3 regions of the Pantoea sp. YU22 genome follow, and region 2 is predicted to be linked to each of the others. Evidence: predicted binding sites of a transcription regulator. Region 2 holds the regulator's gene; each other region holds the start of a gene.
What was found. Region 2 encodes LexA, which represses DNA repair genes until DNA is damaged. Its sites were predicted from a motif close to TNCTGTATGTACATACAGNA; they were not measured.
Positions count from the first base shown of each region.

Region 1: the regulator LexA is predicted to act here: its motif matches at 5,302-5,321, upstream of EKL29_RS11275 (YebG family protein).
Region 3: the regulator LexA is predicted to act here: its motif matches at 3,066-3,085, upstream of umuD (translesion error-prone DNA polymerase V autoproteolytic subunit).

Region 1 is NZ_RYDU01000006.1:150,418-158,178, reverse strand. Features, by position in the region: gene EKL29_RS11315 (amino acid ABC transporter ATP-binding protein) at 1-566, shown strand, start outside; gene EKL29_RS11310 (ABC transporter substrate-binding protein) at 577-1,473, shown strand; gene EKL29_RS11305 (hypothetical protein) at 1,675-1,926, opposite strand; gene EKL29_RS11300 (hypothetical protein) at 2,183-2,542, opposite strand; gene EKL29_RS11295 (DUF4156 domain-containing protein) at 2,611-2,964, opposite strand; partial or broken gene EKL29_RS23290 (bacteriocin immunity protein) at 3,408-3,584, shown strand; gene EKL29_RS11285 (non-canonical purine NTP pyrophosphatase) at 3,879-4,439, shown strand; gene EKL29_RS11280 (SIR2 family protein) at 4,436-5,230, shown strand; gene EKL29_RS11275 (YebG family protein) at 5,336-5,686, shown strand; gene EKL29_RS11270 (amidohydrolase family protein) at 6,038-7,396, opposite strand; gene EKL29_RS11265 (heme-degrading domain-containing protein) at 7,407-7,761, opposite strand, start outside.
Region 2 is NZ_RYDU01000002.1:451,704-459,464, reverse strand. Features, by position in the region: gene ubiA (4-hydroxybenzoate octaprenyltransferase) at 1-773, shown strand, start outside; gene plsB (glycerol-3-phosphate 1-O-acyltransferase PlsB) at 985-3,408, opposite strand; gene EKL29_RS06575 (diacylglycerol kinase) at 3,536-3,904, shown strand; gene lexA (transcriptional repressor LexA) at 4,011-4,625, shown strand; gene dinF (MATE family efflux transporter DinF) at 4,747-6,069, shown strand; gene EKL29_RS06560 (CsbD family protein) at 6,250-6,462, shown strand; gene zur (zinc uptake transcriptional repressor Zur) at 6,511-7,032, opposite strand; gene EKL29_RS06550 (conjugal transfer protein TraF) at 7,479-7,761, shown strand, end outside.
Region 3 is NZ_RYDU01000001.1:450,113-457,873, reverse strand. Features, by position in the region: gene EKL29_RS02205 (TetR/AcrR family transcriptional regulator) at 1-98, shown strand, start outside; gene EKL29_RS02200 (hypothetical protein) at 262-465, shown strand; gene ycgZ (regulatory protein YcgZ) at 656-895, shown strand; gene EKL29_RS02190 (hypothetical protein) at 1,073-1,342, shown strand; gene umuC (translesion error-prone DNA polymerase V subunit UmuC) at 1,360-2,622, opposite strand; gene umuD (translesion error-prone DNA polymerase V autoproteolytic subunit) at 2,624-3,043, opposite strand; gene EKL29_RS23175 (hypothetical protein) at 4,228-4,380, opposite strand; gene EKL29_RS02175 (cold-shock protein) at 4,382-4,594, opposite strand; gene EKL29_RS02170 (hypothetical protein) at 4,921-5,199, opposite strand; gene EKL29_RS02165 (DUF1090 family protein) at 6,987-7,349, opposite strand.

The sequences.
Region 1 (7,761 bases), on a different contig from region 2:
ACTATATCGGCTACCAGCGGCGCGGCGACAAACTTTATGAGCTCAAGGAGAAGGCGATTTTGCGCCAGCGCATTAACGTCGGCTACGTGTTCCAGAACTTTAATCTGTTTCCGCATCTGACGGTGCTGCAAAACCTTATCGAGGCGCCTGTCGCGCATCGCCAGCTCTCGAAGCGCGACGCCGTTACGCGCGCGGGCGAGCTGCTGGATATTGTCGGGCTGCGCCATAAAGCCGACGCCTGGCCGCGTCATTTGTCCGGCGGTCAGCAGCAGCGTATCGCTATTGCGCGGGCGCTGATGCTTAACCCGCGCGTCATGCTGTTTGACGAACCGACATCGGCGCTCGATCCAGAACTGGTCGGCGAAGTGCTCGACGTGATTAAAAAGCTGGCGCAATCGGGCACGACGCTGGTGATTGTGACGCATGAAATTGGCTTTGCGCGCGAAGTGGCGGATAACGTCGTGTTTATGGTGGATGGCAAAATCGTCGAACAGGGCAGCGCGACGCAGGTACTGAATAATCCGCGCCATGAGCGCACGCGCCGCTTCCTGGCGCGCGTGTTATAGGGCAAACATGATGAAACGTATTTTACTCGCCGCGCTGCTGCTCGGCGCGGGCCAGCCTGCGCTGGCGGAACCGCTCGACGTCACGAAAAATGAGACGCCAGTTGACGCGCCGATGAACCCAGAGGCGATAAACAAAATCCCGCAGGGCTTCCATTTTATCGAGCCGGGCTATCTGACCGTGGCGACCACCAGCAACAACTCGCCGCCGCTTGGGCTGCTGGCGAGCGACAATAAAACGCGCATCGGCAGCGACGCCGATTTTGCCCGGCTGCTGGCGGATAGTCTTGGGCTGAAGCTGCGTCTGGTGCCCGCCTCGTGGGAGGACTGGCCGCTCGGCGTAACGGCCGGACGCTATGACATCGCGCTGTTTAATATCGCGGTGACGGAAGAGCGCAAGAAGACGTTTGACTTCGCTACCTACCGCGCCGATGGTCATGCGTTTCTGGTAAAGGCAAATAGCGCCATCAGCGCCATTAACAAAGCGGAGGATATCGCAGGGCTGCGGATTATTGTCGGCTCCGGCACGAATCAGGAGCGTATTCTGCTCGGCTGGGATGAGCAGAACCGCGCGAAAGGATTAAAGCCGGTGACGCCGGTTTATCTCACTGACGAGGCGGCGGCAACGCTAACGCTGCTCTCAGGGCGTGCCGACGCGCTGTTTGGGCCGCAGTCGATGGCCGCCTGGAAGGTGGCTTCGCGCAGCGATATGAAGATTGTCGGCTATGGGCCGGTGCGATCCTGGGTGGCGGTGACAACCAAAAAAGGCAACGGTCTGGCGGCGGCACTGCAGACGGCGTTGAACGGCACCATGAAAGGCGGGCAGTATCAGCAGGTGCTGAAGCGCTGGGGTGAGCAGAATGAGGCGATAGAAACGTCGCAGGTGAATCCGGCTGGAATTGTTTACTGACGCTGTCTGCAACAGGGAGAGGGGCTTCGGTTAACTCCCGCATCCGTTTCTGCTCAGTCGCCGGTTGCAGGAAGCGCAGCAAAAAGGTGGCAGATTGCAAAAGGCGGCGGGAATGCAAACCTGCAGTGCAGGTTATTTACTTTAATAATCAGGGCATCACTTTGCGAACAGGGCGTGATGGACGCTTCTGATGTAAACGATTTACTCACAGACTTTGAAAATCAAACGATACATAACATGGAGAATATGTTTAAGGAAAATATCTATATCCGTCGCGTTGGCGTTTATCACACAGGTCCCGGTATCGAAGGCCTGAACAAACTGGCGCTGCTGCATGATAAAAATGACGCCGACAATGGCCATCAGGACAATACCTGTTCCCGTCCTCAACCGGTAACGGCTGAAAAGGCAGAACTTTTTTCCTGTTAAACTTTTTGAGCCGTCGTTGAGCATAAATGGCGTCCTGGTAATAATAAAATTAAAAGTAATCATACCATAGAGTCTGGCGCTACGTTGCTAACGCGCGGCATAATTTACATGACTTGCTGAGTACTGTATTGACCTTTATCAATACAATGCGCTGATTTATTGTCGGGGGATGTGCATCAGACGCGATGCCATATCCATTCGCCTGACTTTCATGAAAAGCCGAATAATCAGGAAACGTCAGCAATAATAGCGTGTTGCTCCTTAACAGGCGAGCTCGTGATTAAGCGTTTGGCTGGGGAAAAGACATCGGCCGACACTGTTTATTTATTTCATCCTCAATGTCGCGGGCCTTCGCGTGCTCCACCAGCCCTTTAAATTTTCGCTTAAGCTCGATGCCAGAGGGGGTGCAATCATTGAGATTAGCCAGGTAAACGGCTGCGCTATAGGCGTTATAGCACCGTTCTGCATCCGCTACATGCTTTTTACATTCGCTAAACAGACGAAAGGTAGCGTTCGGTGCTTTAACCAGTCGTTCAATTTCAGGGTTGCTTCGCACTGATTTCAGCACTTTTGGCATGATTACCAGGCTTAATATTAGGGCGCTTATAGAGAGAAGCGTGATAAAACATTTGTAGGACATATTTCCGCCTTGGCATGTTTTGCCTTTCTTCTACTCTATCCTGATCCCATCGGAACGCCTTGCTAAAATTAATTACAGCGCCATGCTCCCCCGGTAATCACGACATTCGTCTCCTGGGAACCGCCGCCTGAACCGTCATAGTAGCCGCTGGTGCCAGCGCGGTTGGTAATTAATGAAACGGTATTGCCGCCCAGTTTTGCTGTCTGGTTACGCAGTGAGTTCAACGCGCCCGTTTCCAGATTTGCATTCGATGTCCATCCTCCGGTAAGAAAATTACCTTGATCGCCAGTAACCGTGCCTAAGAAAGTACAGTCACCTTTTGGATCGCCATTCATGACTCTGACATTTTGCGCGTTTGCATCCAGATGATTTGCGCTACAGGCAGTAAGGAATAATGGAAGGAGTAGCAATAACTTTTTCATTAAAGAGACCTTGAGTTGCAATCTGACAGGAAGACATAAGCCCATTTCAAAAAAATTATATCCAGATGAGCTTAAATATAAGCTCAATGAGCCTTCCCCTGCTGCACGGTTTACTGTGGTGACGTTTTATTTTTGTTTGGCAGCATGGCTGACTTTGTTAATTTAAAACATGCTTTATGATCAAGAACTCTGTTGTGAAGAATAATAGCGAATAATTGTCAGAAATAGCGTTGCTTTCGATCGGCTGCAGCACGAGTTCTTTTTGCAAGCGTCCGCTGCCGTCTTTTTTCTGAAACGCGTTTTATCATTAACATCGCAGCCGTATGAAATCTGGCCTCTCTCCCTGCCTGACGAGGGCTAAACGGGCAGGCTGTCTTCTATCCTTTGAAATTCACTTAAATAAGTCAGGCAGGATGGAACTTAAGTGAAATTTTCAGGATTACACAGAAGGTGCGTTCACCCAGCGGGTAAGCGAAATTTTCAGCGCTGAAGGCAGTGAAACATACCAGGCGAGGCTGCTGGGAAATTTCATTGCTGCAGGCGAGCATCCTGATGGTTCAGACTGGATTTTTTACAATGACGACCCCGGCTTAACAGCGGAAAACATCTCGAAACAGTGAAAGCGCGGCGAAACGCCAACGGCAAGCCGGGGTTCAAAACCGAATCTTTTACCCCCTGCCTCAACCGTCTAACTGAAGCGGGTAAAACAGGTTGGGAAACGCAAAAGGTGGGGCAGCGGCCTTTGCGCGCCATTCGCTGCCAGCAGTATAATTCTTTTAGTCCCTTCTTTGCGTCAGCTAGACTCTACTCCATCAGCCACGTCTTTTTACGTGAAGCAGCAAAAAACAGGATAACAGGCAGGAACAAATTCCCCTGCGTTCCTGATAAAACCATAATAATTTTAAAGGCTTGCAATGAAAATCCGCTTTCTGTCAGCCCATGAGCATAAGCTGACCGAGGTACGCAAAATCCTCGAACCGGTCGGCGTCGACGTACTGCCCATCGCGCGCCGTATCGAAGAAATCCAGACGGAAAACGAACTTGAACTGGTCCGCGACAAGCTGACCAAGGCGTTTTCCATTATCGGGCGTCCGCTCTTTGTCGAACACACCGGGCTCTATCTCGACGGACTGAACGGTTTGCCCGCCGGTCTGACGCGCATCTTCTGGAACCGGCTAGAGGCTGAACGTTTCGCTAAGCTGGTGCAGGGGCTGGACAGCCAGGCGGTGACGGCGAAAACCGTGCTGGGCTACTGCGACGGACGCAAAATGTATCAGTTTCATGGCGAAGTACGCGGCACTATCGCAGCTAAGCCCGCCGGGCCGCGCGAGTTTCAGTGGGACTGTGTTTTTATCCCGGAAGGCTATAACCAGACCTTCGCTGAAATGGGCGAGCTTAAAAACGAGATCTCCATGCGTAAGCTGGCGCTCGATCGCTTCGCCGACTTTTTGAAAAACGCCCGAGGAGTGGCATGAAACCTGAACTGAAACGCGCCTACGATTCCGGCAAACTGATTCTGTTCGCTGGCGCGGGAATATCACGCAATCTGGGCTTGCCGGAGTGGCATGAACTTATTGCCCATCTGGCTAACGAGCTGGGCTACGATCCCAAAATATTTAATACATACGGGACTCATCTGTCGCTGGCGGAATACTACAAACAGAAAAAAGGCTCGCTGGGGCCGCTGCGCAGCTGGATGGATCGTGAATGGCACCGGCCGGACATTGATGTCCGATCGTCCGAAATTCATACGATGATTACGCAGGGCAATTTCAGCCGCATCTATACCACCAATTACGATCGCTGGCTGGAAGCGGCGCACGAGGCGCACGGCGTGCCCTACAGCAAAGTCGCGAACGCTGCCGATCTGGTGGCGCTGACCGAAGACAAGCGGCATATCATCAAGCTGCACGGCGATTTCGACGACGATACCTCCATCGTACTGGATGAAAGCAGCTATTTTGAACGCCTCTATTTCGACTCACCGCTTGATATCAAACTGACGCACGACGTGATGGGAAATTCGGTCCTGTTTGTCGGCTACAGCATCAGCGATTTTAATATTCGCCTGTTGTTCTACCGTCTGACCAAAATGTGGAGCAGAACAGGGCTGGCTACCGCGCGTCCGAAATCTTATCTCTTTACTAACCGCAACAATCCAGTAGCGCGTGAAGTGCTGGGACAATGGGGGATCGAGATGATCGTGTCGGAAGAGGACGACCCGCGAAAAGCGCTGGCGGAATTTCTCAATGATTTGATTTCATAAGAAAAAATATTCATCCATTCAGCACGGCGACGCATTTTAAAAAAGGATGCAATCTCGCTGCAGGAGGGATATACTGTATATATTAACAGTATCGGAGAGGCAAAAATGGCTGTCGAAATTAAATACGTAGTCGTCAAGAAGGGTGAAGAGAAAATGACGTTTGCCAGCAAAAAAGAGGCGGATGCCTACGATAAGATGCTCGATATGGCGGAGGCCTTTACCGACTGGTTAGCGCAGCAGCAACCCGATATGGATGAGTCTCAGGCAGAAACCCTCGGCCTGCTGCTCGCCGAGCAGAAAGATGCGATTCAGCATATTCTGCGCACCAGCAAGCTGCCAGACGCCGCGGATTCAGCGGACGCGACGAAAAAGGTTCGCGCAACAGAAAATGCTGATGAGAGCGTTGAAGGCGAAACCGCACAGGCAAAGAAAGTGCGCGCCGTTAAAGCTGCTTAATTTTTATAAAAAACGCGTCGCAGCGCTTTCGCTTGCGGCGCGTTTTTATTTTACAGGAAGGATATTTATCGTCAGGGTCACAGATATGTCAGACCCGCAGGTCTCGCCTGTGTCAGCGAGCGAACAGAGAGAAAGTGCCGAAATAGTAGCTCGCCATCCACGCCACATAGAACAGCCAGACCACTAAACCCACCGTCAAACCCATTTTACCTGTCATAAGCCTGCCTCCATTAAATGTGCGGTTGTACAAACCGTTGACACAAATTGACAGAAGGCGTCCTGACGTGGATTGTTCTGGATCAAAAAACCTGCATACAGCGGTGAAATGCCAAAACGGCTCAGATCAATAATTTATTTTTCAGCCGCGCGCTGCTTTATTCTTTCCGCCGAACGCTGTGCGCTGGCCAGCACTTCGTCGAGACTGACGCCGTTCAGTTTCCCGTGCTGCTTTAGCACGCGACCATCGACGATAACCGTGGTTACATTTTGCGGCTGCGCTGAATAGAGCAGCAGGGCTGCCGGATCGCCGCCGCCAAAGCCGCTCATGTTCAGCGTATCGGGCGTGATGATTTGAATATCGGCGCGTTTACCCACCGTCAGCGATCCCGTTTCTTTATCCAGACCGAGCGCTTCAGCGCCGCCAAGCGTCGCCATTCTTAATAGCTGGCGTGGTTTAGGCAGGGCTTCGTCAGCCGCTGCGCCGCTCATCGTCAGCGCCGCCAGGCGCATATTCGCAAACATATCGCCGCTGCCCGCCAGGCTATTGCCGTCAATGCCGAGCCCGAGACGTGTGACCGACGCGAAATGATCGAGCCGGGTCAAGCCGTAACCAACATGCTCCTCGCTTAAGGGCGTAACGGCCAGCGACGCGCGGGCTTTTTCCAGCGCCTGAAGCTGTGCTGGACGGGCATCGGTGGCGTGTACCAGCGTAACAAAGGGCGCAAGATAGTGCCGCGCAATCAGCGCATTAAACATGGCGTCCGGCTCGCCGCTGATATGCACCTGTACAGGCAGATGATGATCTCTGGCCCACTGGTATTCGCGATCGCGCATCGCCCAGTTCTGCTCATCTTTTAGCTCGCGCGGCAGACGCCACGCGAGACCCACTCTCACGCGCGGATCGTGGCGATCGGCCAGCGTGGCGGCGTGCTTCGTGTCGATGGGAAAGCGCGTTGTTTTATCCGGGCCGCCGTAAAAGAGGATGGCGCGAATGCCTGCGTCTCTGAGCGCGCTAAAGCCGGCATCGCCCCATGCCGGGCCGTGAATGTTATCGAAGAAGTCGCCGCTGGTGGTGATACCGCCATTTATTAGTTCCAGCGCGCCGGTATAAATGGCGGTATAGATATCCTCTGGCTGCATCGCCTGACCCAGCGCGCTGCTGACGGGGAAAAATTTCCCCTCGCCGTTGCGAAACTGACCGCGCATGGTGTTCACCCAGAGATGAGAGTGGGCATCGACAAAGCCGGGCAGAACAAAGCTGCCCTTTGCTTCAATGACCTCAGCATCTGGCGCCGAGAGGTGCTCGCCGACAGCGACGATAGCATTATTGCGGATAAGGAGATCGCCCTGCGGCAGATCGTCGCCGTCGGACGTCATCGGCATCACATAGCCGCCGCGGATTAACACCGTTTTATCCGGCGCGGCGCTTACCACGCTGGTCAGTAGCGCAAAAAGCAGCGCGCTTAGCGCAGGTGAGCCGTATCTCGTCATCCTCTTTCCTTTATTCGGCCTGGCTCAGGTGACGCTGGAGCTGCTGAATGCCCCACAGAGCGAGCTGATGATCTTCTTCTGAGGGCAGTCCACTGACGCTGACCGCGCCGAAGACGACGCCGGACATATTAATTAACGGGAAAGAGCCGCCGTGATCGGTATAGTCGCTCTGCGCTATCCAGTTCTGTTGCTCCATCGGTTTGCCGTTCTGCTGGTTGTTCAGGCCGACTAACATTGAAGCGTGGCCAAAACGCAGGACGGTGTTGCGCTTGCGCGTCATCCAGGCGAGGTTATCCGGGCTGGAACCGGGCAACGCAGCGAGAAAAAGCGTTTGGCCGAAGGCGTAAACTTCAATCGCGACGGGC
Region 2 (7,761 bases):
TGTCGGATATGGGCGTTCCGCCGTTCCGGGTGCTGGTAGTGTTTGTGCTTGGCGTCTTTGTGATGCGCGCGGCGGGCTGCGTCATCAACGATTTTGCCGATCGCAAGGTCGACGGTTTCGTAAAGCGTACCGCCGGTCGTCCGCTACCCAGCGGCGCGGTGAGTGAGAAAGAGGCGAAAATCCTGTTTGTGCTGCTGGGGCTGCTGGCGTTCGCGCTGGTCCTCACCATGAACCTGATGACCATCCTGCTTTCGCTGGGCGGTCTGGCGCTGGCGTGGTCTTATCCCTTTATGAAGCGCTATACTCATCTGCCGCAGGTGGTGTTGGGCGCGGCATTCGGCTGGGCGATCCCTATGGCCTGGGCGGCGGTTAGTAAGTCCTTACCGCTAGAATGCTGGCTGGTGTTTCTGGCTAATATCTGCTGGACCGTCGCCTATGATACGCAATACGCGATGGTGGATCGCGACGACGATATTAAAATCGGCGTCAAATCAACGGCGATCTTGTTTGGCCGTTACGACAAGCTGATTATCGGCCTGCTGCAGTTTGCAACCCTGGGTTTGCTGGCGCTGGTCGGTTCGCTGATGCAGCTTAACGCGCTGTTTTACTGGTCGCTGCTGGGTGCCGCCGTGCTGTTTGTTTACCAGCAAAAACTTATTGTCCACCGTGAGCGCGACGCCTGTTTTCAGGGATTCCTTAACAATAACTATGTCGGGCTGGTGATCTTTATCGGCGTGGTGCTGAATACGCCGCCGTTCAGCCAGCTGTTTTAAGTACTTTAATCCAGCGAGCAACAAGGCTGAAACGCGCGGTGGGTATGGCCCGAGGAGCAAAGCGTCCCGCGTCAGGGAAGACGCGGGCCGAGCGGGCAGGGATGCCGCTGTTGCGTCTTTGCGATCGGGCCATACTCACCGCGCAGGCACCTTACCGGCAACAAAAAGGGCGACATCTCTGTCGCCCTTTGCTTTATCTGCCTGCGGCTATTTACTCATGCGCGACTGCGCTTTCGATAGTTAACCGCACATCGCTGGTCACCAGATCGGCCAGAATGTGCCAGGCGGCCTGAGTACGCTCGACGTCGGCATCGCCGGTATCGCTGATATAGCCCTCATCACGCAGCGTCAGCACCAGCGTAGTAAATACCGCCTTATCGAAAAACTCCGGCGCGTTAATGCCGTGCAGCACCGAAAGACGCTGCGCCAGCATACGGCTCTCTTTCTCCAGCGTGCCGCGGTTGATGGTCGGCTTCGCGCTGAGGATAGAGAAAGTAATGGCGTAACGTTGCAGCGTCTCGCGGATGCCTGCGGCCAGCAGCTGCAGCGTGCGGTAGCGCGCCGCGGTGTGGCGCAGCTGTCCATCCTGCAGGGTAATCAGGCCCTGACGCGCCAGCTCCTGACACAGCGCGCTCAGCAGCGCCGGCAGCGCGTCGATTTCCCAGCGCAGGAACAGTTCGCTTTTCAGCATCGGGTAAATCAGACGGACCTGGCGCAGCAGCTCGGCTTCGCTCAGGTTCGGATGCTGCTGAATAATGGCGGCAATCAGCGACGGCATCACCAGCATATGGTGAATATTGTTGCGGTAATAGGTCATCAGCACTGCCTGCTCGCGCGGCAGAATGATGATGTCGCCGATATTATCCTGTTCGGTTTCGAACTTATTCATGCTCATGGCATGGTTCAGCAGCTCTTCCGCTGAAAGCGGCGGCACCGTCGATTCCGGAGAATAGGGCACGTTACGCAGCAGCTCAATGTAGCACTCAAGCTGCTCGATCAGCTGCTCGCGCGTCAGCGAACGCTGGCGTGAGGCAAGCAGCGCGGTAACGCACAGGTTCATGGCGTTGGCGGCGCCCGCTTCGTTGATGCGCACCATCAGGCGCGCCGCGATATCGTTCACCGTTGGCGTCAGCCAGCTGGGACGTTGCGGTTCAATCGGGTCGATAGCGTCGCGCCACTCCGGCACCTGCTTGTTCAGGTAGTTCACCAGCGGCAGCGGTTCGCCGAAGTTAACGTAGCCCTGACCCAGATTGCGCAGCTTACGCAGACCGCGCACCATCTGCATAAAGCCTTCTTTCTCTTTCGCCGCGCCGCGTAGCTCTTTGGCGTAAGTGCCCACTTCCATAACGTGCTCATAGCCGATATAGATCGGCACCAGCGTAATCGGACGTTTGCCGCCGCGCAGCATCGCCTGCAGCGTCATCGCCAGCGTGCCGGTTTTGGGGTCGAGCAGACGGCCGGTACGTGAGCGCCCACCCTCAACGAAATATTCGACCGAATAGCCGCGGCTAAACAGCTCGCCGAGATATTCGCGGAATACGGTGGCGTAGAGTTTGTTGCCTTTAAAGGTGCGACGAATAAAGAATGCGCCCAGGCGGCGGAAAATCGGCCCGGCGGGCCAGAAGTTAAGGTTGATACCTGCGGCGATATGCGGCGGCACCAGGCCCTGATGATAAAGCACATAGGAGAGCAGCAGATAATCCATGTGGCTGCGATGGCAGGGCACATAGACAATCTCATGGCCATCTTCCGCCAACTGGCGCACGCGCTCGCCGCCGTTGACGTTGATGCCCTGATAGAGACGGCTCCAGAGCCAGCCCATCACGCGATCGGTCACGCGGATCGCCTCATAAGAGAAGTCCGCGGCGATCTCTTCCATCATCTCGACAGCGTTCTGCTGCGCCTTCTCATGAGAGAGCTTTTTACTGCGCGCTTCTTCTTCCACCGCTTTTTCAATCGCTTTGGACTGCAGCAGCTTGTTGAAGAGATCCTGTCGCGCCGGCAAACGTGGGCCGACCGCCGCTAACCGCTGACGCGCAAAGTGAATGCGCGCCACGCGCGCCAGTTTCTGCGCGATAGATTTATCGGTGCCGTGCTGCGTCGCCATCCAGCGCAGCGAGACGGTCGGGGAAAAGCGCACAAAGCTGTCGCGGCCGTGCCAGACGATGGCGAAAAACTTCTCTACGCCGTTAAGCTCGCGCAGGTGCGGCGTATCGTCGCCCTGAACTTCACGACCTGGCGCACGGCCGAACATCACCGAGACCGGCAGCATCTGGATATCCAGATGTGGATTATTGCGGTGCAGATCGAGATACTCGTGGAAAATTTTCACCGATTCCGTGTTCGGCCCGAAAGCGGGGAACACGCGCGGGCCATTGTGAATAAACACGTGGCGCGGCAGCAGCGTGCCGTCAATTTCCAGCGGCACCAGCGGATCGGGCAAATTATGCTTCAGACACTGCTGACGCAGCGTCAGCAAATCCGCCTTGGAATCGTATGGCAGCACGTACATAATCGGCCGCGTCGGATCGAGTCCATGTTCGGAAACGGGATCGGCCGGAATAGCCTTAGTTTTTACCAGAACGGAAAGTGGTAAATTCAACAATTTATAATAGAGTTTACGCCAACCTGACATAGACAACATGAAGCCTCTTGTTAGCAAAGCGCCGCAAGCATATCAGAAAGTGCTGCGAAGATCTGTGTGGTGCCAAACGCACCTGGCCCAGACATTGACGTCAAACAACTAAAAGGGTTCCCTCGCAATGGCAAGTAATACCACCGGTTTGCTCAGGATTGTGAAAGCGGCAGGCTACTCCTGGCAAGGGCTGCGCGCCGCCTGGCAGCATGAGGCCGCGTTTCGTCAGGAAGCCACGGCCGCCATCATCGCCGTTATCATCGCCTGCTGGCTGGATGTCGATACCGTCGCGCGCATCCTGATGATCGGATCGGTGGTGCTGGTGATAATCGTCGAGATCCTTAACAGCGCGATTGAAGCGGTGGTCGATCGCATTGGTCAGGAGCGTCATCCGCTGGCCGGACGGGCGAAAGACATGGGCTCAGCCGCCGTCTTGCTGGCTATCATACTGGCGCTGTTTGTCTGGATCGCGCTGCTTTGGTCCCATTTGCGCTAGGCTTTCCACAATTGCCCAAATGGCTGTTATTTCCCTGGGTTTTGGTTTTCATTTCGCCAATACCTGTATATACTCACAGCGACTGTATAAACAACCAGGGGGCGGGATGAAAGCATTAACCACCAGGCAGCAACAGGTTTATGACCTGATTCGCGACCATATTAACCAGACGGGCATGCCGCCGACGCGTGCGGAAATCGCCTCGCAGCTGGGGTTCCGTTCCCCCAACGCCGCCGAAGAACATTTGAAAGCGCTGGCACGTAAAGGCGTTATCGAGATCGTCTCCGGCGCATCACGCGGCATTCGCCTGCTGATGGAAGAGGAAGAGTCTAACGGGCTGCCGTTGATCGGCCGCGTCGCCGCCGGTGAACCGCTGCTGGCGCAGGAACATATTGAAACGCATTACAAAGTTGATCCCGACCTGTTTAAGCCTTCTGCTGATTTTCTGCTGCGCGTCGCGGGAATGTCGATGAAAGATATCGGCATTATGGATGGCGATCTGCTGGCGGTACATAAAACGCAGGATGTGCGTAACGGCCAGGTCGTAGTGGCGCGCATCGATGACGAAGTCACGGTAAAGCGCTGGAAAAAGCAGGGCACCGTGGTGCATCTGCTGCCGGAAAACAACGACTTCGAGCCGATTATCGTCGATACCCGCACGCAGTCGCTGACCGTTGAAGGTCTGGCGGTGGGCGTGGTGCGCAACGGCGAGTGGCTCTGACCGGTTGCCTTCAGACGCCTGTATCGTTTCGTCAGGCGTCTGTACGATAAGCTGTTAAAGCGCTCTCAATGCGGTTAACGCCGCTCCTTTCTGTTTTACGTTTTCAGGCATGGACCGGCTGATGCGTCTCTTCTCTACAGACGACCGACACCTCTGGCGGCTGGCGCTGCCGATGATCCTTTCTAACATTACCGTGCCGCTGCTCGGCCTGGTGGATACCGCCGTTATCGGCCATCTCAACAGTCCGGTTTACCTTGGCGGCGTGGCGATTGGCACCACCGCCACCAGCTTCGTCTTTATGCTTTTCCTGTTTCTTCGCATGAGCACCACGGGCTTTACCGCTCAGGCCTTTGGCGCACGCGACCCGCAGGCGCTGGCGCGCGCGTTGACGCAGCCGCTGCTGATGGCGCTGCTTGCTGGCGGACTGTTTGTGCTGCTGCGCGATCCGTTAAGTTCGCTGGCGAGTCGGCTGGCGGGCGGCAATCCGCAGGTGCTGGAACAGGCCGCGCTCTTCATTCATATCCGCTGGCTTAGCGCGCCGGCGACGCTGGCGAACATGGTGATCCTCGGCTGGCTGCTTGGCGTGCAGTATGCCCGCGCGCCGGTTGTGCTGCTGGTGGTGGGCAACGCGGTAAATATCCTGCTCGATCTCTGGCTGGTGCCGGGGCTGAAGTGGGGCGTCGCGGGCGCGGCGACCGCAACGGCGGTGGCGGAATATGTCACGCTGGCGGTAGGGCTGGCGATGGTGTGGCGCGTACTGAAAATACGCGGCATCTCCATGGCGATGCTGAAACAGAGCTGGCGCGGCGATATTAGCCGTCTGCTGCGTCTCAATCGCGACATTATGCTGCGCTCGCTGTTGCTGCAGCTCTGCTTTGCTTCGCTCACCCTGATCGGCGCGCGTCTGGGGCCTGAGATCGTCGCCGCTAATGCCGTTCTGCTGATGTTTATCACCTTTACCGCCTATGCGCTCGACGGTTTCGCCTACGCGGTGGAAGCTGTCTCTGGCGAAGCCTACGGCGCGCGCGACGGCGACAGGCTGCTGGCTGTATGGCACGCCGCCTGTCGTCAGGCAGGAATGGTGGCGCTGGCGTTCGCGCTGATTTACGCGGCGAGCGGCGAAGCTATAGTGGCGGCGCTCACCTCGCTGGATTCGCTGCGGCAGCAGGTGGATCGCTATCTGTTCTGGCAAATCATCCTGCCGCTGGCGGGGGTGTGGTGCTATCTGCTGGATGGCCTGTTCATCGGCGCAACGCGCGGGCGAGAAATGCGTAACAGTATGGCGGTTGCCGCGCTCGGCTATTTCCTGACGCTGCTGACCTTGCCCTGGCTGGGTAACCACGGTTTATGGCTGGCGGTGACGGTCTTTCTCGCGCTGCGCGGCGTCTCGCTCTGGCTAATCTGGCGGCGTGAATGGCGTCTAAACCGCTGGTTTAGCTGCTAATTAGCCTCTGCGCTCGCGTCTGATTTACGCCTCGTTAAACAGATTATTCTGTAATTATCCCGCAGTTGCCGATTCGTCTACTATAATTACCTTACAACAGCGCGACACAGCAGCGCTTTGTATTGTCGTACTGCCATTACATGGTGGTATGTAAAACTAAGGATGACGTGGAGGTCTGAAATGAATAAAGACGAAGCGAGTGGTAACTGGAAGCAGTTCAAAGGCAAATTCAAAGAAAAATGGGGCAAGCTGACCGACGATGATATGCAGGTTATCGAAGGTAAACGCGATCAGCTTGTCGGCAAAATTCAGGAACGCTACGGTTACGCTAAGGATGAGGCAGAGAAAGAAGTCTCAGACTGGGAAACCCAGAACAAAGATTACCGCTGGTAATCTCCCCGTTCAGCTTTTGTCTGAACGCCCGGCACAGGGAGGTGCCGGTTACCCTCTTTTCCCGCGTTTTTTCCCTTCTGTCTCATGGTCATGATCGCAGCTATCGTGCTCCATGCAGGCTTCTACCTCAGCACAGTCCACACAAAGCCCATGCGCCTCAATCACGCTATGTCGCAGGACAAAGCGCGCTTCGCCAGCGAGATCGTCAATAATCTTCTCTACACCCTGCGCCTGTTTCTCCGTCACCGCCGCGCAGCGATCGCATACCAGCATCACCGAGGTATGGGCGGGCGCTTCAAAGTGATGGCAAATGACATAACTGTTGTTTGACTCTACGCGGTGAATAAAGCCCTGTTCCAGCAAAAAATCGAGCGCGCGATAGACCGTCGGCGGTTTCGCCTGCGGCTCGCTGGCGCGTAACTGGTCCAGCAGGTCATAAGCGCTAATCGATCCATGCTGCGCAGCCATCAGACGTAACACTTCGGCGCGCTGCGCTGTCAGGCGCACCCCGCGTTGCAGGCAGAGTTTCTCAGCCTGGGTCATGATTTGCTCGGGCGTCATTATCGACATGGTGCTTCTCCGCTAAAAACGAGATGTTATTTTATCACACTAAAATCGCTTGCGCTGGAGTTGCGGTTGTTATCTCTTCTTTGCTCATTTCCAATTAAATATCAATAAATTAAATAGGTATTCAGCGACCAGCTATACCGCAAAGCGGCTTAGCAGTGCCAGCCTTACTGAGATATAAAGCAACAAAATTAACGATTCGCTTTACAACTCACCAGGTTAAGCACTAATGTTCATGAGGCCTTAAGAAACCGCTGGCCTTAATACCCTTTTTTAACTATCCCGCTAAATAATAAAAGCGCCGATTTGTAGCTAAAACATCCAATCCGGCGAATAACAGTGCTGTTTCGACTGAATTCACAGCAATGAACCGTTAGCCGCCGTTCACAATAGCGCTAACGACAAATTCCGATGATGAATGTTTTCCTGATCAAGGTGATGGCAGACAAATGGCGAACAAAACCACCCGGCGCTCCGCGCTTTTATATCCTGCTGTTTTAAATGCGCTTTTTATCTCCTCTTCCGCAATGGCTGCGGGTACCTGGTATGACGCGCGTAACGACGCGATGGGCGGTACAGGTGTCGCTTCCTCTACGTGGAGCTCAGCCGTACTGGCGAACCCGGCGCTGATGACGCGCGCGCAGCCGGATGATAATGTCGGCATCATTTTCCCGTCTGCGGGCTTGCAGATTACTGATAAAGACAAGATGGTCGACAAAGTCGATGACATCA
Region 3 (7,761 bases), on a different contig from region 2:
TGCTATGCGTGGCGTTCGGCATGCGCGTTGTCGGTAAAGTTCAGGATGTGACTAACGGCGCAGAAACGATTAATATGCTGCTTGGCATTCTGGATTAATACATGTGCTCTATTAGGAAATAAGAATTTCCTAAATACATTCCGCACCGAGCGCTTTTTCCGTTGGCCGAGCGCTCTGTGTTATTTCTGGTTAAACAGTAAAAGAGATAATGTATTCAAAAATTACCCGCACCCCCTTTGTTATCGCCTTTCAGGAGGCAGAGTGAACCCTAATGAAACCGCTGATAACGAAGAGGTCTATGCTTTACTCGGTCGCGTCGTGGCGCAGCTCCTGCAGCCAGGCGAAGCGCTTCCCTTACAGGAAATAATCGGCGCGCTCTACCGTACTGGTGCCAGTGCGGAAGACCCGGCAACAGAGGCGGCCTGCGAACGCGCCATCCGTCTGTTAGCCAATAAATTAAACTGAATCCCAAAAGGCAGCGACCCTCTCACTGCCCGATTTTATCTAACCTGTTGTTAACGTTGATATAGTCTGAAAGCACAAAAAATAAACGCTGGCCGTAACAGGTAATCCTGTACAACTTTGGGCAAATTGTATAACTTTAGGCCTGACTTAACTGATGATGTTTTAATCATACGGATATTTAAGGGTTGTTATGCGCCAGACCGGAGACAGACCAACTTCAGCCAGTGATATCGCCCACTACTTTAATAAGGCCGTGCTGCCATGCGAGCAGGAGACCTTAGGACGGATTGTGGTGGAGATCCTGCGCGCAGGTAAACAGCTCAACAGGAAAACACTCTGCACCAAACTGCTTGCCCGGCTGGAACTGGCGACCAGCCCGGAAGAAGAGCAGCATTATCAAAAGTTAATCAGATTGTTATTCAAGCGTTAGTTTTAATTTGCAGGTTGACCCATTGCGTTCAGCACCTGCCCGCAGCATGATTCACAGTGGAACGTGTCAGGCAGAGCCTTAATGACGGACACAGGCCGCAGGCGACCCAACGCAGACGGCTTGCTTCCAGTCACTCTGTCCCGTTAACGGGCAAACACTGTAATAAGAGATGCGGGTATGTACAGAAGTAAAATTGAAAAACTGACAGATTATGTGATTGGCGAAGCCGTTGCTGCGCTGCTTGAGCAGGATGCGTCGATCTCCGGCGCATCGCTGGCGAACCGTCTGAAAGTAATGGCGATGACGGAGAAAGACAGCGACCGGAAAGAGGCGCTGGCGCTGGCGCTGGCGGAGATACGTCAGGAATTTTCCTCGGCGCGCGCCGTTACCGAACCGCCGCCGCGTAGCTATGGCGAGCGCGCTCCGGCAAACGCGAAAAAACACTGAACTTGCAGGCCGATCGCTCACCTGGCGATCGGCAGATCCGAAAAGCGGGTGGTATAGGCTGGCGACAGCATCTCTCGCTTCATTGCCCAGCTTTTTTCAATACCCTGTCCGGCAAACCAGAGCGTTCCCCTGCCCGCCTCGTTAATATGATCCATTACCTTCATCAGCGCCTCGCTGTTGGCTCGCGGTCCATAAGGGTCAAATAGCTGCAGCTGTGCCACACCCTGACTAAAAAAATCGCCCAGCATGACCCCCGCTTTCATATAGCGATAGCCGTCCAGCCAGATGCGATCCAGCGCCTCTGTCGCGAGCCGTACGATATCGCGCGTATCGTTCGATGGCGTCAGCAGCTGTGCAGTCGCCTGATTGCCGTAACCAGCCTCATTTTTAGCGTGCGGACTGGTTTTCAAAAATACCGACACCTGACGGCAGTACTGATTTTCCTGACGCAGCCTCTCTGCGGCTTTTTCGGCATACTGACAAACCGCCTGCCGCACCTCGCTGTAATCAGTGAGGCGCGAGCCAAACGAGCGCGAGCAAACAATGTGCTGTTTTGTCGGCGTAATATCCTCCATATCAAGGCAGGACTCGCCGCGCAGCTCGCGTACCGTGCGCTCCAGCACGACGTTGAAATGTTTGCGTATCACCCATGTTGAGCTTTCGGCCAGCTGCAGCGCGTTTTCAATCCCCAGCTGCTGCAGCTTTTTGCCGATGCGTGCGCCGACGCCCCATATCTCTCCCACCGGCACCAGCGCCATGAGTTTGCGCTGCCGCTCCGCATGCGAAAGATCGACTACCCCCTTTGTCGCGGGATATTTTTTAGCGGCGTAGTTCGCCAGCTTCGCCAGCGTTTTAGTGGGCGCAATCCCTACGCCCACCTTGAGATGAATCTCTTTTTCCACGCGTTCCCGAACGGCTTGCCCAAACGCCACAAGCGGCTGACAGAAACTGACGCCGCTCAGGTTGAGAAAAGCCTCATCTATGCTGTACCTCTCTATCGCTGGTGCCATCTCCTCCAGCGTCGTCATCACCCGATGGCTCATATCAGCATAAAGTGCATAGTTTGAGCTGAATACCTGCACCCTGTGCCGGCGCAGCGTCTCTTTCAGCTGGAAAAAGGGTACACCCATGCTAATGCCGAGCGCTTTCGCCTCGTCGTTGCGGGCAATGACGCAGCCGTCGTTGTTGGACAACACCACCACGGGTACCCCTTTCAGGTCGGGGCGAAAGACGGTTTCACAGCTGGCATAAAAGCTGTTCACGTCGACCAGCGCGAACATATCAGTGTGTCGATTTAATAACGTAGGTTACTACGCCAAACACCTGCAGTCCTTCCGGCGTATGAATGGGTATGGGGCTGTGTTTACTGTTGGCAGGCATCAGTGAAAGGGAAGGATGGATTCGGAGCTGCTTAATGGTAAATTCGCCATCGATGGCAGCCACGATAATATCGCCATGTTTTGCCTTCAGCGAGGAGTCAACGACAATCATATCTCCTTCGCCTATGCCTGCTTCGATCATGGAATCGCCGCTGACGCGAAGAAAGTACGTCGCGCTGGGATGCTGCACCATTAAATGATTCAGATCGATCCGTTTTTCGATGTAATCCTGTGCCGGGGACGGAAAACCGCAGGGCACACGCTCAATGTAAAGCGGCAACGGCAACAGGTCGCGGACTTCCGCGGGGCGATATAACTTCATGAGAAAGACTCCTTCTGCTCGATACTGTATATAAATACAGTAATATCAAACTCATGATTTAATCAAGGCGCGCCGGTAGCAAAAATGTTGAACCCTCTGACGCCGAAGGAATTATTTTTTGTAAGGTTGCAGCGTCTGGCCGCGTTCTGCACAAAATCTCGTCTTAATTCAAACTGATATGGCGATTATATGACCATGTGAGCGCCTTAGAAATAATGTCTCTTTCGCCTTGTTTTTTCGCCCTTCTCGACTACTTTTCAGATTGTCATTAGCTTTACCTGCCAGTGACAACGCGATGCTGCGTTTCCCTCATTCGCCGCATCGCCTTCAATCCCTGATTGTTAATTTTTAATCGCCCAGTCAATGCTGATTCGGGCTTTTTTTTGCCCCTAGCTGTGATTCCTCTTTTTAAGCTGTATTAGTCAGGGCGTACTTTCTTTTTTCTAGCCGAAATTATTTTTAACTCTGTCATTTTAATAGAAAAAAATAACAAAATAGCTGCAAAAGTTAGAGACCTGACAATTAGAGAAGCGGGTAATTATTTATTTTGGAATGAGTGGCGGCAGTAATTAACTATGTTATGCTTAAAATGAATTCTGAGCCCAAGCCTCCACCAGAGATATTGCTCTACGAGTCCGCTTCATATCTCATATGACTCTCCCCTGCTTTGCGGGGGTATTTTTTTATTTCCCTCTGATAATCATCTCTCTTTCCTGGCCTGAACCGTTTTCCTGACAGAATGCGCCGCGTCCGCACGCTTCGTTGAAAACGCTTTTCAACAGGAAATAATGGCCCGTCCATACGAATCTGGTTATCTCGCCTGTCCGCTTTTATTTACAGAGCATTCTTAGTAATCGTTTTCAGGCCGAAAAAAACAATATTTTTCAAACACTCGTTTTAACCAGAAGGCTAATGATTAGGTATCTACATTTATCACAATGACCATTAAACGGACAATGATCTGCAGCATTGGCTATATTTAAGCGGCTCGGTAATGAAATCCACAACGTTTACTGAGCGGCTGTTACTCCAACCCCTTGCCCCCTTTTGGGGGCTTTTTTATCCTGAGGCGCGATGCATGGCTTTTTCTGCCCGTGAGGCAATAAAAAAGGCATCCCGAAGGATGCCTTAATAAGCTGATGCGCGGCTTTCCGCCCTTACCTGCACGGCAAGGAGCGAGAATATTAACGTTCGAACACGCCTGCAAGAATCATAGCGGTTTTGCAAAAAATGCATTTTGCGCCATGGGGATTAGTTTTGCACTGATCAAACGCAGAGACACGATATTGTGAGCTCTGGCAGCACGGGCATCGGAAGCGTATGGCTGAAAGGCTAATATTAAAGCCCTACAACGTTTACTGCTGACGGACCCTTCGGACCCTGTTCAACAGAAAATTCAACGCGCTGACCTTCGTCAAGCGAGCGGTAATCAGTGCCCTGGATAGCAGAAAAATGGACGAAAACGTCCTTGCTGCCATTCTCCGGAGAGATAAAACCAAAACCTTTTTCTGAGTTAAACCACTTAACGGTTCCGAAAATTTTATTCGACATAGTATATGACCTTTTAGTTAGCCTTACGGCAAAAGAGGCTGAATTGCAGAAATAAATCAGAACCTGAGGTAGACTCAAAAAGAAAGGCTTGAAGCGGCACTAACTGAGATGAGAAATACAATATGAACTAACCTTGAAGCTGTCTGCTAATCAGACCGACGGACTATTAACGCATGTCCGCCGGTCATAAGCAAGTTAAAAATAAATTTTTGTTTTATAAGAGCGCCTTACCGCACCGCTTGTCGAGCCCGTCAGCCTGTTGCCAGCTCAAAGCCGCTGTAACGGCGCCCTCTTCTTAAGGCACTGTGACGAAAATGTCGGCCGCGCTACTCCTGCTGCAGTAACACATCCCTCATCGCCTGTTCGCTGTTAAGACGCTTCCGCGTGAGGCTATTGAGTTTGACCAGCCACAGGGAATACTGTTCAACCAGCTTTTGCGCTTCGGCTTCATTTTCGGCGTAGCAAAGGAAAATTCGGCTTTTTGTATTGCTATGCTCATCAATGGCATACACTTCAAAATCCGCGCCATATTGACTGTATATGACGGCGGTAAAAGAGATTTTCTCCCATGACTCAATTTTGTTTTGAAATTGCTTATAATTCACTTTATTCACCTGATAAAAATTAATGCACTCGCCCGAAAAGAGAGTGGGCCTGGATATTATAATGCAAGCGGATAAAACATAAGTGTTCAAAAAAGTTTTCTTGCTACCAGACTTTCATTCGCCGCGCAAATTTGTTTTAAATCAAATAAAGCTGATTCTTTAAGGCAAATCGACATTTACGCCGCTGCGGCTTTTGCCGCTTCGCTATTATCAGCGTAGCGCAGTAAGCCATCCCGTCATGGTCAGACATTATCTGGCGCATCAAAGGAAGAAGGCGGTAATAACCTCCCCCCTATTATTTCAAAAGCCATAAGCCTGAAGTAAGTCGTAGTAACAGGGATCGATGTTTGCGGCCGATACCAGCCAAACTGAGATACGTAGTACCAGACTTGCAGCGGATCGCTCCCCGATTTAACCCAGTAGAAACCCTCTTTCATAAGTGGCTCGATCAGCTAGCGCTGTTTTAAAGACACTCATGAATGCCTGGCAGTGAACGGCATCTTGTAATGATGTCGTAGCGGGTTTTCCTGCGTTCATGACAACGTACCCAGAAATTAAAGAGTAGCATTCTTTATGCTGACCCACCGATAAATATAGCAGCAATAATATTTCCATAACCTGCTTACCCGTTTATTCCACTATTTAATGGTGCTTAAATTTCGTATTTTACCGCCAGTTACCGCTACAATAATCTGACTTCCCCCTTGCCAGACCCGATCAATATAAGCCTCGTCAGAGGACTGAATTTATAACAGGCCTGCAAGCAGAGCGATAATTTATCTTTGCGATGTAACAGGAAGCGGTAAATAAACTCAACGCTACCGCCACCAGCGATAAGTTCCCGATCGAAAGCTGCAGCCATAAAGCTCGCTGGCGTTTTTTCATCAGACGCGTCATAACAATCATCAGGAAGGTTACGGTCAGCACCAGTAAATACTAAGGGTTAATCGCCAGGGATTGCCTTTCAACGTCGCCTCACTGAAGTCATCAGCGGCAAGTGGGGTGACGCTGGAGCCTGATTTGCCGCTGGCGGTAAAAAACAGAACGGTGTCTGTCGCAATGCAGGCAGCGTCCTGCGAATCAGATAGCAACCGGCCTCGTATGGAAGTGGCTGCCTGCCAGCAGACTCAGCGTAGCCGCAGGAGCGAAATAATCGCTGCAAACTGACGTTACCTGTTTAAATAAAACTTGCTGACCTTCTTCCTGAGCGATTTTAACAGCGCTAAAATCTGGCAAAAAAATACCCTGCGCAAACAGGGTAAGATTTAACAAGCCAAAATACAAAGATCACATTTTGATGAGGTTGTTTGAGCCGGGTAACTTAACAACCTCAGCCGCTAATTCTAATGAGACTGGTCTTTTATTTTGTGACCTTAGTCAACTTTAGCGAAGCGGTGAATTCGTTATCTTTCTCAAATGAGAAGACGAGTTGCAAGGTTGCAAAAATGGACGCAAATGGCCTGTGTGCCGGTCCCTCTGCCTGACGCGCAGGGGCTTCCAGCGGCGCTAAAGCCATAAACAACACTGCCAGCCAGCTTCCTTTTATTTTACGCTTTCTTGATAATGAAATAACACTATGGGCAGCGATACTATTTTTTCAGCAAGGACTTATGGGTGTTGAAAAATAAAGAGTGAACCCAGAGCCATTACAGCCTGGCGATGTTTCGGTCAGTATGACAGGCTCACGCAGATGAACTTGGAATGAACCAGAATACCTGCGGTCGTTCAATTCAGCCGTGTCGCGTCAGCCTGAGCGTGCTCTACGGTTTTCTTTGCTTTTTCAAGCATTAATTGCTTTTCTTCAGCCCTACGCTTTTTTCTGCAAGGCTATCCTGATGCGCTTCTGCTTTCGTTTCTTTCAACGCCTGCTGAGCCTTCTGCGGCTCAGTCTCCGCCTTTTTGACGCTTAACGGCTGCCTGCTGCCGTTTTGATTCGCCCGCTGCGCCTGGCGCTCTTTATTGCAATTCATTTTCACTCTAGTCCGTGCGATGTTGAATCGGGACATTTCCTTCTTGTTATTGAATTTTTTAGCCTGTTCAATTTTTTTATTAAGGACTGCAATTTTATCTTTGCAGGAATCGGTCACAGCAAAAGCGAGGTGCGGCAAGGTTGCCAGTAATAGTAACAGCACTATCATTTCTTTTTTCATAGGGAGGTTAACTCCTTGTTAAAGTTGAAAGTACGAATATATCCGCTATCACCATAATCTATATCACGCGTAAAAAAGCAAAGATTATACTTACCAAAATGGCAGCCATGATAAAAAATAAGAAGATGTAAAGGGGTAAAGGTAATTTATATAGCGGCAGGATTGAGGCTTAACAATGCCAGGGAACGCCCCGCCTCGCCTGATGGTATTTATGAAGCGTTAGCTGTTTTTATAAGAAGAGGATCTAATCGCATTTATTATTTTAGCACTTTCATCTGAAGCTTTTACCCGCTGCTATTTACTGATGAAGCTGCCCAAGAAACACGTTAACTTGCCTGTGTAAGTGATTGCGGGCAGGAAATGCCCCCAATATGGCTGGCGCATAAGCTTTACAATACCCGGCAGATAAATA